DNA from 2 places in the Microlunatus capsulatus genome. Region 2 is predicted to be linked to the other one. Evidence: riboswitches for the same ligand, from Rfam matches in the RefSeq annotation. Region 2 holds a riboswitch; the other holds the start of a gene.
The links. Region 2 has a riboswitch for cobalamin ahead of JOF54_RS00800 (FecCD family ABC transporter permease). Riboswitches for the same ligand answer to the same signal wherever they lie in the genome.
Positions count from the first base shown of each region.

Region 1: another riboswitch for cobalamin. It lies ahead of JOF54_RS00285 (IucA/IucC family C-terminal-domain containing protein); the one in region 2 lies ahead of JOF54_RS00800 (FecCD family ABC transporter permease).

Region 1 is NZ_JAGIOB010000001.1:44,739-51,973, forward strand. It holds gene JOF54_RS00245 (dipeptide ABC transporter ATP-binding protein) at 1-608, shown strand, start outside; gene JOF54_RS00250 (NADPH-dependent FMN reductase) at 605-1,162, shown strand; gene JOF54_RS00255 (flavin reductase family protein) at 1,159-1,686, shown strand; gene JOF54_RS00260 ((2Fe-2S) ferredoxin domain-containing protein) at 1,770-2,204, shown strand; gene JOF54_RS00265 (alpha/beta fold hydrolase) at 2,420-3,268, shown strand; gene JOF54_RS00270 (hypothetical protein) at 3,382-3,597, shown strand; gene JOF54_RS00275 (siderophore-interacting protein) at 3,723-4,541, shown strand; gene JOF54_RS00280 (ABC transporter substrate-binding protein) at 4,534-5,493, shown strand; cobalamin riboswitch at 5,578-5,764, shown strand; gene JOF54_RS00285 (IucA/IucC family C-terminal-domain containing protein) at 5,808-6,653, shown strand; gene JOF54_RS00290 (ABC transporter substrate-binding protein) at 6,805-7,235, shown strand, end outside.
Region 2 is NZ_JAGIOB010000001.1:166,168-173,402, forward strand. It holds gene JOF54_RS00785 (SRPBCC family protein) at 1-152, shown strand, start outside; gene JOF54_RS00790 (ABC transporter ATP-binding protein) at 162-1,949, shown strand; gene JOF54_RS00795 (ABC transporter ATP-binding protein) at 2,111-2,920, opposite strand; gene JOF54_RS00800 (FecCD family ABC transporter permease) at 2,917-3,969, opposite strand; cobalamin riboswitch at 4,067-4,253, opposite strand; gene JOF54_RS00805 (enolase C-terminal domain-like protein) at 4,385-5,740, opposite strand; gene JOF54_RS00810 (MFS transporter) at 5,774-7,018, opposite strand; gene JOF54_RS00815 (hypothetical protein) at 7,110-7,235, shown strand, end outside.

The DNA.
Region 1 (7,235 bases), 120 kb from region 2:
ACGGCGAGGAGGTCGACGGGGTGCGCGGCGAGCGGCTGCGCCGGCTGCGCCGCCGCTTCCAGCTCGTCTACCAGAACCCGTACGCCTCGCTCGACCCCCGGCTGAGCGTGGGGGACAGCGTCGCCGAGCCGCTCCGGGCGTTCGGCGTCGGCCCCCGGCGCGAGCGCGGCGAGCGCGTCGCCGAGCTGCTGGAGCGGGTCGCGCTGCCGCGGGCGGCCGCCGACCGGCGGCCGGCCGAGCTCTCGGGGGGCCAGCGGCAGCGCGTCGCCATCGCCCGCGCGCTCGCGCTGCGGCCGGACCTGGTGATCTGCGACGAGCCCGTCTCGGCCCTCGACGTCTCGGTCCAGGCCCGGATCCTCGAGCTGCTCGTCGGGCTGCAGGCCGACCTCGGCCTCAGCTACCTCTTCATCTCCCACGATCTGGCGGTGGTGCGCCAGATCGCCCACCGCACCGCCGTGATGCGGGCGGGGCTCGTCGTCGAGTCCGGCCCCACCGAGCAGATCTTCACCGACCCCCGCACCGACTACACCCGCGAGCTGCTCGCGGCCATCCCCGACCCGCACGCCCCCCGCGCGCCGCGCCCCGCGGCGGAAGGACGACGACCATGACCTCCCTGCTCGACCCCTCCGGACCGCCCCCGGGCGTCCTCGCCCTGGCCGGCAACCCCCGCCCCGGGTCCCGCACCCTGCTGGTGGCCCGGACGGTCGCCGACCAGCTGGCCGACCGGCTCCACCTCGGCGGCACCACCGCCCTGGACCTCGCCGACGTCGCCGGTGAGCTGTTCGCTGCCGAGGCTCCCGCGGCCGACCGCTACCGGGCGGCGCTCGCCGGCGCGGCGGTCGCGGTGGTGGCGACGCCCGTCTACAAGGCCAGCTACACCGGCCTGCTCAAGGCGTTCCTCGACGGCCTCCCCACGGGCGGGCTGCGGGGGGTGCTCGCGGTGCCCGTCGTGGTCTCGGCCAGCCCCGCCCACTCCTTCGCGGCCGAGCACCTGCTGCGGCCGCTGCTCGTCGAGCTCGGCGCGCTGGTCCCCGCCCGCCCGCTGGCCCTGACGGAGGCGCAGCTCGGCGACCTCGACGCCGTGGTCGCCTCCTGGGCCGACGAGGCCGCCCCGCTGCTGGCCCGGCTGGTGCCGGCCCCGGTGCCGGGGAGCGACCGGTGACCGCCCGCTCCTGGCCGCCCGGCGCGGTCCCCGCCGAGCCGCTCGACCCCGGGGCCTTCCGGTCGGTGTTCCGCCGCCACCCGGCCGGGGTCGCCGTCGTCACCCTGGCCGACGGCGACCGCCCCGTCGGCTTCACCGCCACCTCGGTCATCTCGGTGTCCGCCGAGCCGCCGGTGCTGGTGTTCTCCGTCGCCGGCACCTCGTCCTCCTGGCCGGCGCTCTCCCGGGCGACCAGCCTGGTGGTCAACTTCCTCGCCGCCGAGCAGGTCGACGTCTCGGCCCGGTTCGCCACCAGCGGCATCGACCGGTTCGCCGGTGTCGCCTGGCAATGGCTGCCGAGCGGCGAGCCGGTGGTGGACGGGGTCCCCTCCTGGGTGCGCGGTGAGGTGCTGCAGCGCACAGCGGTGGGGTCGAGCTTCCTCGTCGCCGTCCTGGCCACCCGGGCCGAGCAGCGCGACGGGTCCGCGCCGCTCGTCTACCACGACCGCGCCTACCACCGGGTGGACGACGGCTCGGCGGTCTGACGCGTGTCGGACGCGGGCCCCTAGGGTGGTCCGGCGGCGACCCCGACCGGGGCCGCGGTGACGAGCAGCAGCGGAGGGACGCGATGCCCCCACGGTCCCGACGGGCGGGGCGCGAGCGACCCGTCGTCACCCAGCCGGAGGGCCCCGTCCTGGTCGTCTGCCGCGGCGGCGACTGCGGCAACCGGACGCTGTTCCCCGGCACGGACCACGTCGGCCAGCTGCGGGCGCTCCGGGCCGGCGTGGTGGGGACGACGGCGAGGGTGCTGACCAGCCCCTGCCTGGACGCGTGCGAGCACGCGAACGTCGTGGTGGTGCTGCCCGGCCGCGCGGGCCGCGAGCGGGGCGGGGAGCCCGTGTGGGTCGGCGGCGTGCTGGACCCGGCCGTCACCGACGACCTCGTCGCCTGGGTCGCGGCCGGCGGACCCGCCGTCGCCGAGCCGCCCGTCCTCGTCGACATCGCCCGCGTCCGGCCCAGCCGGCAGAGCCGCCAGGAGCTGGACGAGGTCCTGGAGGGCTGACGGGGTGTGACAGCCCCGCGCCCGTGGGTACCGGGGCCTGGCAAGCCGCACCCGACCCGTGTCCGGGTGCGGCCCAGGCTGGGAGGGTTGAGAGGACAGCCCTTCCGGTCGTCGCCCTCTACCGGTGCGCGGACGCGGACGGATGCACCCGTGGTGCGGCGGAGTGGTCGAGGTCGGCGACGGGTCGGGCGCGAGCCGCCCCGTACCGTCGGGGTGTGCCGCTCACCCAGGTCGCCGGTCTCGCCGTCCGCTCGTGGGGTGACGTCGCGCCCGACCGGCCCGCCGTCCTCGCCCTGCACGGGCTCACCAGCACGTCGGCGGTGTGGGCCGACCTCGCCGCCCGGCTGCCCGGCGTGCCCGTGCTGGCCCCCGACCTGCCCGGTCGCGGCGGGTCGGTCGACGTGGCGGTCGCGCCCGGCCTGCCCGGGCTCGCCGCCGCCGTCGTGCGGGCCGTGGACGCGCTGGGGCTGCGCCGGCTGGTCGTCGTCGGCCACTCGATGGGCGCCTTCCTGGCCCCGCTGGTGGTCCAGCAGCTGGGCGCCCGCGCGGAGGCCGTCGTCCTGCTCGACGGCGGTGTGCCGCCCGAGCCCTCGGCCCTGCTGCGCCCCCTCGTCGTGCGTGCGCTGTTCACCGTCCAGCTGCGCCGGCTCGTGCGGACCTGGCCCGATGTCGAGCGCTACACCCGGGCCGCCGAGGGCGGCGCGGCCGACCACCGCCCCGACCTGCACGCCGGCTTCCGGGCCTGGTCCGAGGCGGTCCTCGCCCCGCACGCCGGCGGGTTCCGGCCGCGGCTGGACGTCCGCCGGATCGTCGCGGACGCGGTCGACAGCCTCACCCGGCCCCCGCACCTGCACGTGCTCCGGGGGAGCGCCGCCCCGGTCCACCTGCTCGCCGCCGCCCGCGGGGCCGACGACGGCCGGCCCGCCTTCCTCTCCGACGCGGCCGTCGCCGCCGGTCGGGTGGTCCTGCCCGACCTCAGCTGGGAGCGGGTGCAGGCCAACCACGCCACCCTGCTCTTCGAGCCGGCGACGGCGGCCGTCGTGACGCGCCTGCTGGCGCGGTAGCCGATCTGGGCGCGCGCCGCCGGTCGCGGCCGGTCGTGACCGTTCACCGGCCCGCCCCCCGCGGTCGACCCGCTGGACCACGGCCGTTCACCGGCGTCGTCCAGGGTGTGCCGGTGACGACACCGGCCTGCTCCCGCCGGGGCGGGCCCGCGGCGCCGGACGGCCCGTCGGCCGACCCCGCCGCGACGACCCGGCCCGAGCGCCCGCGGGTGCGCGGGCGGACCGACGACCTGCGCTACCAGGCCAACGCCGAGGACCCGGGCCGGGCCCGCTGGCCCGAGCTCAAGGCCCGGATCAGCACCGCCGGCTTCGACCCCGGCGCGGCCTGACCGACCTCGAGGATCCCCCCTCGGACCGGGATCCGGTCGGGCGTGGCCGCGCCCGAGTGAGGGCAGGCTAACCTCACCTGCACGGGTGTCGCACCGGCGTCCGTTCCGATCGAGGGAGGGCGTCCATGGCGGAGGCGACGGCCCGGCGGCCGAGCCGGGCCACGAAGGCCGAGCACGTCGGCATGGGGATGTACGAGGCGGTGGTGGCGCGCACCCGCCGGCTGACCCCGCACCTGGTCCGCGTGACGCTGGCCTCGGAGGAGCTGCGCGGCTTCCGCGACGACGGCCCCGACCAGCGGTTCAAGCTGCTGCTGCCGCACCCGGGACAGGAGCGGCCGGTGCTGCCGGACCGCGAGGACTGGTACGAGTCGTGGCGGGCGATGCCCGTCGACGTCCGGCCCGTCATGCGGACCTACACGATCCGGACGGCCCGTCCCGAGGAGGGCGAGGTGGACGTCGACGTCGTCCTGCACCAGCCGTCCGGGCCGGCCTCCAGCTGGGCCGCCGCCGCCGCGCCGGGGGACCGGGTTGCGCTCTACGCCGCCTGGGCCGAGTACGAGGTCGCCCCGGACGCCGGCCGCCAGCTGGTCGCCGGCGACCACACCGCGCTGCCGGCCATCGGGGCCATCTGCGAGCGGCTGGACGCCGGCGCGCAGGCCGACGTCCTGGTGGAGGTGGCCGGTCCGGAGGAGCGGCTCGAGCTCTGCACCCCGCCCGGGGTGGTGCTGCGCTGGCTGGACGCGGTGCCGGGGCGCCCGGGGGCCGCGCTGGCAGCCGCCGTCGGGGCGCTGCCCGTCGACATCGGCTTCGGGTACGCCTGGGTCGCGGCCGACCGGGACACGGTCGCGCAGATCCGCCGGCACCTCGTGGGCGCCCGCGGTCTGGCGCCCGAGCAGGTGATGTTCATGGGCTACTGGCGCACCGACGGGGCGATCGATGAGTGAGGTCAGCCGCCGGGCCCTGCTGGGCGGGCTGCTCGGCACCACGACGCTGCCCGCGGCCTGCGGGAGGGCCAGCGAGGACGGGACGCCGGGGCCCGGGGGCGCGACGGCCGCCGGCGGCACCCGGACCGTCGAGTCCGCCCGCGGACCGGTGGAGATCCCCCGCGCGCCCCGCCGGGTGGTCTGCACCGACTTCTACTCCACCTACGCGCTGCTCGACGTCGGCTTCACCCCGGTCGGGACGGCGGAGGCGACGGTCGGGGGCGTGCTGCCCGCCCAGCAGGCCGCCTACGACGCGTTGACCAAGGTCGGCACGACCACCGAGCTGCGCTACGAGGCGATCGCCGCCCTGACGCCGGACCTCGTCCTCGGCACCCTGGTCCCCGGCCTGGCCGAGGACCTGCCCGAGAAGCTGGCCGCGATCGCCCCGACGGCGCTGTTCGCCGCGAGCAGCCCCGGGGACTGGAAGCAGCGGGCCGTCCGCGCCGCCGACGCCGTCGGCCGCCGTGCCGAGGGCGAGGCGCTGGCCCGGGCCTACGACGCGCGGGTCGCCGAGCTGCGCTCGACGCACGCCGAGCCGCTGGGCCGGCTCACCTGGGCACTCGTCCGGGCCAGCACCGACGGCACGGTCTTCGTCGACGGGGCGACCTCGTGGAGCGGGGTGGTCCTGGCCGACCTCGGCGCCCGGCTCACAGCGGCGGCGCCCGCCGACGTCCCGACCACCCCGATCTCGGCCGAGCGCTACGACGGCCTCGCCGACGCCGACGTCGTCCTCTCCCTGGCCGACGCCACCGGCCGGCCCGACCCGCGCACCGCCGACGCCCTCGGCCAGGCCGCCTTCACCCGGACCGTCGACGCGGCCCGCCAGGTCCCGCTGTCCAGCTACTACGCCGCGCACTACCTCGACGGCCAGGCCGTGCTGGACCAGGTCGAGGCGGTCCTCGAGCAGAGCTGAGCGGATCGTGGTGGGTCGTGCCGCGATGTCGCGGCACGGTCCGCCACGGTCATGGGTCGGGGTCCGGCGGGGCGGGGGCTGCTAGGTTCGGCGGTACGAGCTGGTCGTGCACCCGGGAGGGTGACAGGGAACCCGGTGGGACTCCGGGGCTGGCGCGCAGCGGTGAGGGTGACGTGGGTGGCGTGAGACCACTGGGACCGGTGAGGTCCTGGGAAGGTGCCATCGGCGGGTGATCCCGAGTCCGAAGACCTGCCGGCTCGCTGTCCGCCGTCAGGACCTCGCGACCTGGGTCCCCCGACCGAAACGAGACTGGTGTGCCCGCACCGACCCTGCCCGCCGTCGACCCCGTCCTCGACGCCCTCGCCCGTGACCCCGTCCGGCCCCCCCTGCACCGGCCGCACCCGCGCGCCGACCCGGTGGACCGGCCCTGGCGGACGTTCGCCGACCTCGCCGACGTCCCGGCCTGGGCCGACGTCGCCGACCGGTACGCCCGAGCCGTCGGCACCGCGCACCGAGCGGTCGGCGGGGCCTGCGCCCTGCAGCACTGGAGCGGGGACTGGCTGGCGCTCGTCCTCCCCGTCTGGCTGCGGACCGGTGCCCTGCTCGACCTCTCCGCCGACCGCTGGTGGGTGTGGTGGGACGCGCGCGGGATGCCCGCCGGCCTCGCCCTCGACGCGGCCGTGGCCGCGGTCGCCCCCGCCCCCGCCGACGTCGCCGTGGCCGTCGTGGCGGCCGCCCGGCCGGTCGTCGACGCCGTCTCCGCCGCCACCCGGATCACCCCGAAGCTGGCCTGGGGCTCGGTGGCCACGTCCTGCGCCGGCGTCCTCGCCACCGTCCACCGCAGCCTGGCGCCGCCGCGGCGGGCCGCGTTCGCCGACCTCGCGGAGGCGGTGCTCGACGCCCCGGCCTGGCCGCACCGGCCGCTGCTGAGCCCCGTCCTCGTGGAGGCCGACGACGGCCTGCGGCTGGCCCACCGCCGGCACACCTGCTGCCTGATCCGGCTCGGCGGCTCGCGGGCCTGCGCCTCGTGCCGCGACCTGCCCGCCGACGAGCGCGACCGCCGCACCACCGCCGCCGTCCGGCGCCTCGACCCCGGTCCCGAGACCCCGCTGTGGCCCGGCCTGACCGCCGCCGGACCCGTGTCCGGCCGCCGGCCGTGACCCCGCCGACCCCGGCTGCACCGCCGTCCCCCTCCCCGCCGAGCCCGCACCGACCCAGCCCCAGGAGCACACCGTGACGTCCCGACCCCCGGCCCCCCGACCCCTCGCCGCCCGCCGGGCCCGGCGCCGGCCCGCCCCGGCCGCCGTCGGGCTGCTGGCGCTGGTCCTCGTCGCCTGCGCCCCCGCCGGGTCGCCGCCCGAGCCCGCCGGCAGCGCCACCGGCCCCGCCGGGACGGTGACGGTCGACAACTGCGGCGCGCCGGCGACGTTCCCGTCGCCGGCCCGGCGGATGTTCGTCAACGACAGCAACCTGACGGCCCTGAGCCTGGCCGTCGGGGCCGCCGACCAGATCGCCGCCGTCACCAGCCTCGAGGACGACGTCGACGTGCTGACCCGCAAGTACGGCGACGTCGTCTCCCGGCTCCCGCTGGTCTCTGCCGAGTACCCGACGATGGAGAACGTCGTCGCCGCGCGGGCCGACGTCGTCGTCGCCGGCTGGAACTACGGCTACAGCGACTCCACCAACCTGACGCCGCAGACCCTCGCCGAGCGGGGGGTGGCGGGCTACGTGCTGAGCGAGAG
Region 2 (7,235 bases):
CCACCCGGCCCCGCTGGCTGTCGCCGCTGGCCGACCGGATCGGCCGCTGGCTGCTGCAGCGCGACATCGACCGCCGGATCGCCGGCTACGCCCGGGGCTGCGCCGATCCCGTCGTGCTGGCCGCGGCGCGCGAGGCGGCCGCGGCGGGCTAGGTTCTCCGGGTGTCCGGAACCTCCCAGCCCCTGAGGGCGCTCTGGCGGCACCACCGCCGGCACCGCCCCCGCGTCGTGGCCGCCGCCACCTTCACCACCCTCAACACCGCCGCCGACGTGGCGCCCGAGCTGCTGCTCGGCGTCGCGGTCGACGTGGTCGTGCGCGGCTCGGACTCCTTCGCCGCCTCGCTGTTCGGCATCGAGGGCCGGTTCGGCCAGCTGGTGGTCATCGCGCTGCTCAACATCGCGGTCTGGGTGGTGGAGTCGGCGACCGACTACGTCGCGGCGGTGCTGTGGCGGGGGTTGTCCCAGGCCGTCGAGCACGAGCTGCGGGTGGAGACCTACGCCAACGTCCAGGACCTCGACGTCTCCTGGCACGAGGGCTCGGCGCCCGGCCGGGTGCTCTCGATCATCAGCGACGACGTCAACCAGCTCGAGCGCTTCCTCGACGTCGGCGCCCGCGTCATCCTGCACACCTTCTGGACCGTCGTCTTCGTCGGCGCGGTGTTCGCGGCCTCGTCCTGGCAGCTCATGCTGCTGGCTTTCATCCCGGTGCCGGTCATCGTCTGGGGCTCGATCCGGTTCCAGAAGCTGCTGGAGCCGCTGTACGCCAAGGTCCGGGAGGCGGCCGGCGACGTGAGCGCCACCATCTCGACCAACCTCGGCGGCCTGACCACGATCAAGGCCTTCACCGCCGAGCGCCGCGAGGTCGAGCGCGTGCGGGCGGTCTCGCAGGGCTACCAGGACGCCAACCGCGCGGCCATCCGCTCTTCGGCCGCCTTCGTGCCGCTGATCCGGATGGCGATCCTCGCCGGCTTCACCTCCACGCTGCTGCTGGGCGGCTGGTTCGTCATCGAGGGCCGGCTCGAGGTCGGGCTCTACACCGTGCTCGTCTTCATGACCCAGCGGCTGCTGTGGCCGCTCACCGACCTGGGCCAGACCCTCGACCTCTACCAGAGGGCCATGGCCTCGACCCGGCGCATCTTCTCCCTGCTGGAGGAGCGCGGCCACCAGCTGCCCGGCGCGCTGCAGCTCGACGCACCGGTGCGCGGCCGGCTGGAGCTGCAGGGCGTCCGCTTCGGCTACGCCGACGGCCCGGACGTGCTGCGCGGCCTCGACCTCGTGGTGCCGGCGGGGGAGACCCACGCCGTCGTCGGGGCCACCGGGGCCGGCAAGTCCAGCCTGCTGCGGCTGGTGCTGCGGTTCTCCGACCCCCGCGAGGGCCGGGTGCTGCTGGACGGCACCGACGTCCGCGACCTGTCCTGGGACTCGCTGCGCGGAGCGATCGGCTACGTCAGCCAGGACGTCTTCCTCTTCCACGGGACCGTGCGGGACAACCTGGCCTACGGGCGTCCCGACGCCGACGAGGCCGCGATCCGGGAGGCCGCCCGGCTCGCCGAGGCGCACACCTTCATCGAGGCCCTGGCCGACGGCTACGACACCGTCGTCGGCGAGCGGGGGCTGACGCTCTCCGGCGGCCAGCGGCAGCGGATCGCGCTGGCCCGGGCCATCCTGCGGGACCCGGCGCTGCTGGTGCTGGACGAGGCGACGTCCGCCGTCGACAACGAGACGGAGGCGGCCATCCAGCGCTCGCTGGCCACGGTGACGGCGGACCGGACCGCGCTGGTCGTGGCGCACCGGCTCTCGACCGTGCGCGACGCGCACCGGATCTGGGTGCTGGCCGAGGGCCGGGTGGCCGAGTCGGGCACCCACGACGAGCTGGTCGAGGGCGGCGGGCTCTACGCCGCGCTCTGGGCCGTGCAGACCGGTGAGGCCGTGCACCAGCCGCAGACCTGAGGCCTGCTCGCCCTGGTGCGGAACCACGCGTCACGAGCACGGGTCGCTGAGAACCGACACGGCCTGGTCGCCCGGGCCGCGACACGCCGGCCCTCCGCGCCTCGGACGTCCACGACGTGTCGGATCTCGGCGGTCGGGCTGGAGGAGCCGACGAGTTGCGCTCAGCGGGGCCGCTCGGCCCGGACGTCCCGGGTCCGCGGCGCGCTGAGCACCAGGTGCCGGCGGCCGGTCGCGGGGTCGGGCAGCAGGCTGGCGTCGACCCCGAAGGCGGGTCGGACCACCTCGGGCACCAGGACCTCGGTCGCCGGTCCGGTCGCCAGCGCCCGACCGCCGTGCAGGACGACGGCCTGGTCGAACCCGTTGCGGGCCAGGTCGAGGTCGTGCAGCGAGGCCACGACCGTCCGCCCGCTGGCCCGCAGCAGCGCCACGAGCTCCTGCTGGTGGGCGACGTCGAGGTGGTTCGTGGGCTCGTCGAGGACCATCAGGCCGGTCCGCTGGGCCAGCCCGCGGGCCAGCATCACGCGGCGTCGCTCACCGCCGGACAGGTGGTCGCAGCGCCGGTCGGCGAGTGCGGACAGCCCCACCTGGGCCAGCGCCGCGCCGACCGCCTCCCGCTCGCCGGTGCCGCTGCCGGCCCACGGCCGCTGATAGGGGACCAGGCCCAGGGCGACCGCCTGCCACACCAGCAGCTCCTCAGCGGGGGCGTCCTCCTGGCCGACCCAGGCGAGCAGCCGGGCCCGGGCCCGCCCGGGCAGCGCCCGCAGGTCGGTGCCGTCGACGGCCACGGTCCCGGCCAGCGGCCGGGTGAGCCCGGCGAGCGCGCGCAGCAGGGTCGACTTGCCGCTGCCGTTCTCCCCGACGACGGCGACGAGGCTGCCCGGGGCCACGTCCAGCGTCACGCCGGAGAGGATGAGGTGGCCGTCGACGCCGGCGTCGAGGTCGGTGGCGCTGAGGGCGACCCCGGCGCTCACCGGGCGCTCCCGAAGCGGTACTCGGCGCGGCCCATCAGCAGCAGGAAGACGGGCGCGCCGACGACGCCGGTGACCACCCCGATGGGGATCTCCAGCGGTCGGAAGAGCATCCGGGCCAAGACGTCGACCCAGAGCAGGAACAGCGCGCCGCCCAGTGCGGCGACGACGGCCAGCGAGCGGTGCCGCGCGCCCACCAACCGGCGGGCGAGGTGGGGGAGGACGAGGCCGACGAAGCCGATCCCCCCGGAGACCGCGACCAGCACCCCGACCAGGACGGCCAGCCCGCCGAACAGCGACCGGCGCAGCCCGACGACGGGGACGCCGAGCGAGGCGGCGGTGTCCGGACCGGCGGCCAGGGCGTCCATCCAGCCGCTGCAGGCCAGCAGCAGGGCGGTGGCCAGCAGGACGACGACGGCGGGCAGCCAGACCTTGGTCCAGGTGGCGCCGGTGAGGTTGCCGAGCAGCCAGAACAGCACCGACTGCGCGGCCCGGCTGTCCTGGGCGGCGAAGACGAGGAAGGAGGCGACGGCGCTGAAGGCCGAGGAGAGCACGACGCCGGACAGCACCAGCCGCAGCGGAGTCAGCCCGCCCTGGGCGCTGGCCACGAGGTAGACGATGACCGAGGCGCCGAGCGCGCCGATCAGCGCGCCGCCCGAGAGGGCCCACAGGCCCCACCCGCCCAGCAGGCCGGTGGTGATGACGGCGGTCGCGCCGACGCCGGCCCCGGACGAGACACCCAGCAGGTAGGGGTCGGCCAGCGGGTTGCGGACGAGGGTCTGCATGGCCAGGCCGGCCAGGGTGAGGCCGGCGCCGACGACGGCGGCCAGCACCGCCCGCGGGGCCCGGAGCTCCCAGACGATGACGTCGGCCACCGGGTCGGCGCCGCGGCCGCCGGTCAGGTGCTGGCCGACGACGTCGACGACGGCCCGGACCGGCACCGTCTCGGTGCCGAGCGCCAGCGAGCCGACCAGGCTGAGGAGCAGCAGGACGGCGAGCACGACGGCGGTGGGCCCCGGTCGCCGCTGCCGGGCGTCGCGCAGGTGGGTCACCGGGCCGGCCGGACGGGCGTCGGGGCGAGGGGGACGGGCGGGTGCGCGGGCACGGGACGACTCGTTTCGGTCGGGGGACCCAGGTCGCGAGGTCCTGACGGCGGACAGCGAGCCGGCAGGTCTTCGGACTCGGGATCACCCGCCGGTGGCACCTTCCCAGGACCTCACCGGTCCCAGTGGTCTCACGCCACCCGCGTCACCCTCACCGCTGCGCGCCAGCCCCGGAGTCCCACCGGGTTCCCTGTCACCCTCCCGGGTGCACGACCAGCTCGTACCGCCGAACCTAGCAGCCCCCGCCCGCTCGGACCCCGACCCAGGACCGTGGCGGACCGTGCCGCGACATCGCGGCACGACCCACCACGATCACGGCCCGGCCCGGCGGATGCCGGTGCCGAGTGGTGTCCGGGCGCGCTGGTCAGGGGAACACCAGGCCGCCGTCGCGGCCGCGCGCCCCGGCGGCCCAGGCGTCGTGCGGGGAGAGGTCGGCGGGGTAGCGGGCGGCCGCCCTCTCGTCCAGCTCGATGCCGAAGCCGGGGGCGTCGTTCGGGGTCAGCCAGCCGCGCTCGGCGACCAGCGTGCCCGGGAAGACCTCGTGCACGGCGTCGGCGTACTCGTGGCCCTCCTGGACGCCGAAGGCGGGGGAGGAGACGTCGAGGGCGACGTTCGCGGCGGCGCCGACCGGTGAGGTGTCGCCGGGCGCGTGCCAGGCGGTGCGCACGCCGCTGAGCTCGCACAGCGCCGCCAGCTTGCGGGCCGGGGTCAGCCCACCGATCGCCGAGAGGTGGCAGCGCAGCAGGTCGACCCCGCCGCCGGTGACCAGCCGGGCGGCGTCGGTGACGGAGGTGGCCAGCTCGCCGACGGCCAGCGGGACGGGGGAGGCGCGCCGGACCTCGGGCAGCCGGTCCCAGTGCTCGGGCGGCAGCACGTCCTCGAGGAAGTAGGGCCGGTACGCCTCGACCGAGCGGGCCAGCCCGACGGCCTGGCTCGGCGTCAGCCGGGAGTGCACGTCGTGGCACAGCTCCACCTCGGGGCCCAGCCGGTCGCGGGCGGCGGCGAACAGCCGGGGGACCGTCGTCAGGTACTCGGAGGTGCTGACGCCGTGCGGGTAGGGGTCGCCGGCGGAGACGCCCGGGATCTGCGGCGAGCCGTAGGTGCCCAGACCGTGCTGGGAGGTCTGCAGCCGGACGTGCCGCCAGCCGCGGTCGACGATCTCCGCGGCCGCGTCGACGGTCGCCCCGACGGAGGGACCGGCGGCGTGCAGGTAGGTGTCGGCGGCCCAGCGGACCCGCCCGCCCAGCAGCTCGTGCACCGGGGCGCCCGCGCGCTTGCCGGCGATGTCCCACAGCGCCATGTCCAGCCCGGAGATCGCGTTGTTCCCGACCGGCCCGTCGCGCCAGTAGCCGGACAGCCGGGCCAGCCGGACCAGGTCCTCGATGTCGCCGGGGTAGCGGCCGACGACGAGCCGGGCCAGGTGCTGCTCGACGAAGGCCACGACGGCGTGCCAGCGCTGGGTGAAGGTGGCGCAGCCCAGGCCGGAGAGCCCGTCGACGTCCGTGTCAACCACCACGACGACCAGCGGGATGCCCTCGGGCGCGGTGACGACGGTGCGCACCCGGGTGATCCGGACGTCGTCGCGGGCGGGCCAGGGCTGGGCGAGGGTGTCGAACGGCTCCGCGCGCTCCGGGAGCGTCTCGGTGGGGTCGGTGCCGCCGGTTCCAGGGCTCAGGGTCTCAGGGCTCAGGGCGTCAGGGCTCAGGGCGTCGGGGCTCATGCCTCATCCTCACCAGCCCGGCCCGGCCGGCGGTCAGCGGGTGGCGACCGCCTCGGGCACCTCGGCGTCGAGGACCGGGCGGGCGGTGCGCCCGCTCAGCACGCCAGCGGCGATGACCACCACCAGCCCGGCGAGGGGCACGACGAGCAGGCCGACCCGCAGCGAGACGGTGTCGGCGACGGCCCCCACGACAGGCGGGGAGAGCAGGAAGCCGAGCCGGAGCAGCCAGCTGACGACCGTCAGGCCGGTGCCCGGGGCCAGCCCGGGCAGCGTGTCCGCCCCGTGCATGGCCGCGGGGATGAGGGTGGCGATGCCGAGCCCGGCCAGGCCGAAGCCCACGACGGTGCCGGGCAGCGTCGGGACCAGCAGGGCGGAGCCCATCCCCACCAGCGCGACCAGCCCGCCCGTCCGGGCCACCGCGCGCTGGCCGAAGCGGTCGACGAGCGGGTCGCCCAGGAAGCGGCCGAGGCACTGCATCCCCTGCAGGGCGATGAAGCCGGTGCCGGCGACGAAGGCCGAGGCGCCCAGGACGTCGGTCAGGTAGATCGCGGACCAGGAGTTGCCGGAGTCCTCGATGACGCCGCCGCCGGCGCCGACCAGGACGAGCGCGCCGAGCGCGGCGTACAGGCGGAGCCGGCCCCGGCCGGGCCGCCGACCGGCCCGGGACACCGGGTGCTCGGGCGCTGCCTGCACGGGCTCGACCGGGTCGTCGTGCAGCATCCAGCGGAACGCCAGCAGGGCCAGCCCGCCGAAGAGCAGGGCCGACGCGCCGAGGTGCAGGCCGCGGGGGAGCGCCGCCCCGGCCGCGAGGGCACCGAGCGCCCCGCCCACCACGGCGCCGACGCTCCAGATGGCGTGCAGGGAGTTGAGGATCGAGCGGCCGTAGCCCCGCTGCACCCGCAGGCCCTGGGAGTTCTGCGCGACGTCGGCCAGCGCGTCCATGGCGCCGGCCAGCAGCAGGCCGGCCGCGAGGAGGACGCCGACCGGTGCGACGCCCGCTCCCAGCTGGCCCAGGGCGGCGACGAGGGTGGCGCCGACGGCCAGCCGGTCTGAGCCCACCCGGCGGATGAGCGCCCCGGCGGCCAGCCCGGCCAGCATCGCGCCGACGGGGAACCCGGCGACGGCCAGCCCGAACTGGGCGTTGCTCAGGCCGAGGTCGGCCTTGATCTCCGGGTACCGCGGCACCAGGTTGGCGAACAGCGCGCCGTTGGTGAAGAAGAGGGCGCCGGTGGCGGCCCGGGCCCGTCGGAGCCGGCGGTCGGGCGGCGCGGTGGTCACCGTCGACAGCCTAGGGACGCGGGGCTGCTGAATCGAATCAGACGCGCGGCAGCCGCTGGACGGCACCGGGCCCGGTGGGTCAGGGTGGACCATGACGACGAACGGTCCGAGCACCCGGACGGTCCTGCTGGCGCTGGCGGCCCACGCCGGTCTGACGGCGCTGGTCTGGCGCGACATCGCCGCCCGCCGGCCGTCGGAGCTGCGCGGCAGCCCGACG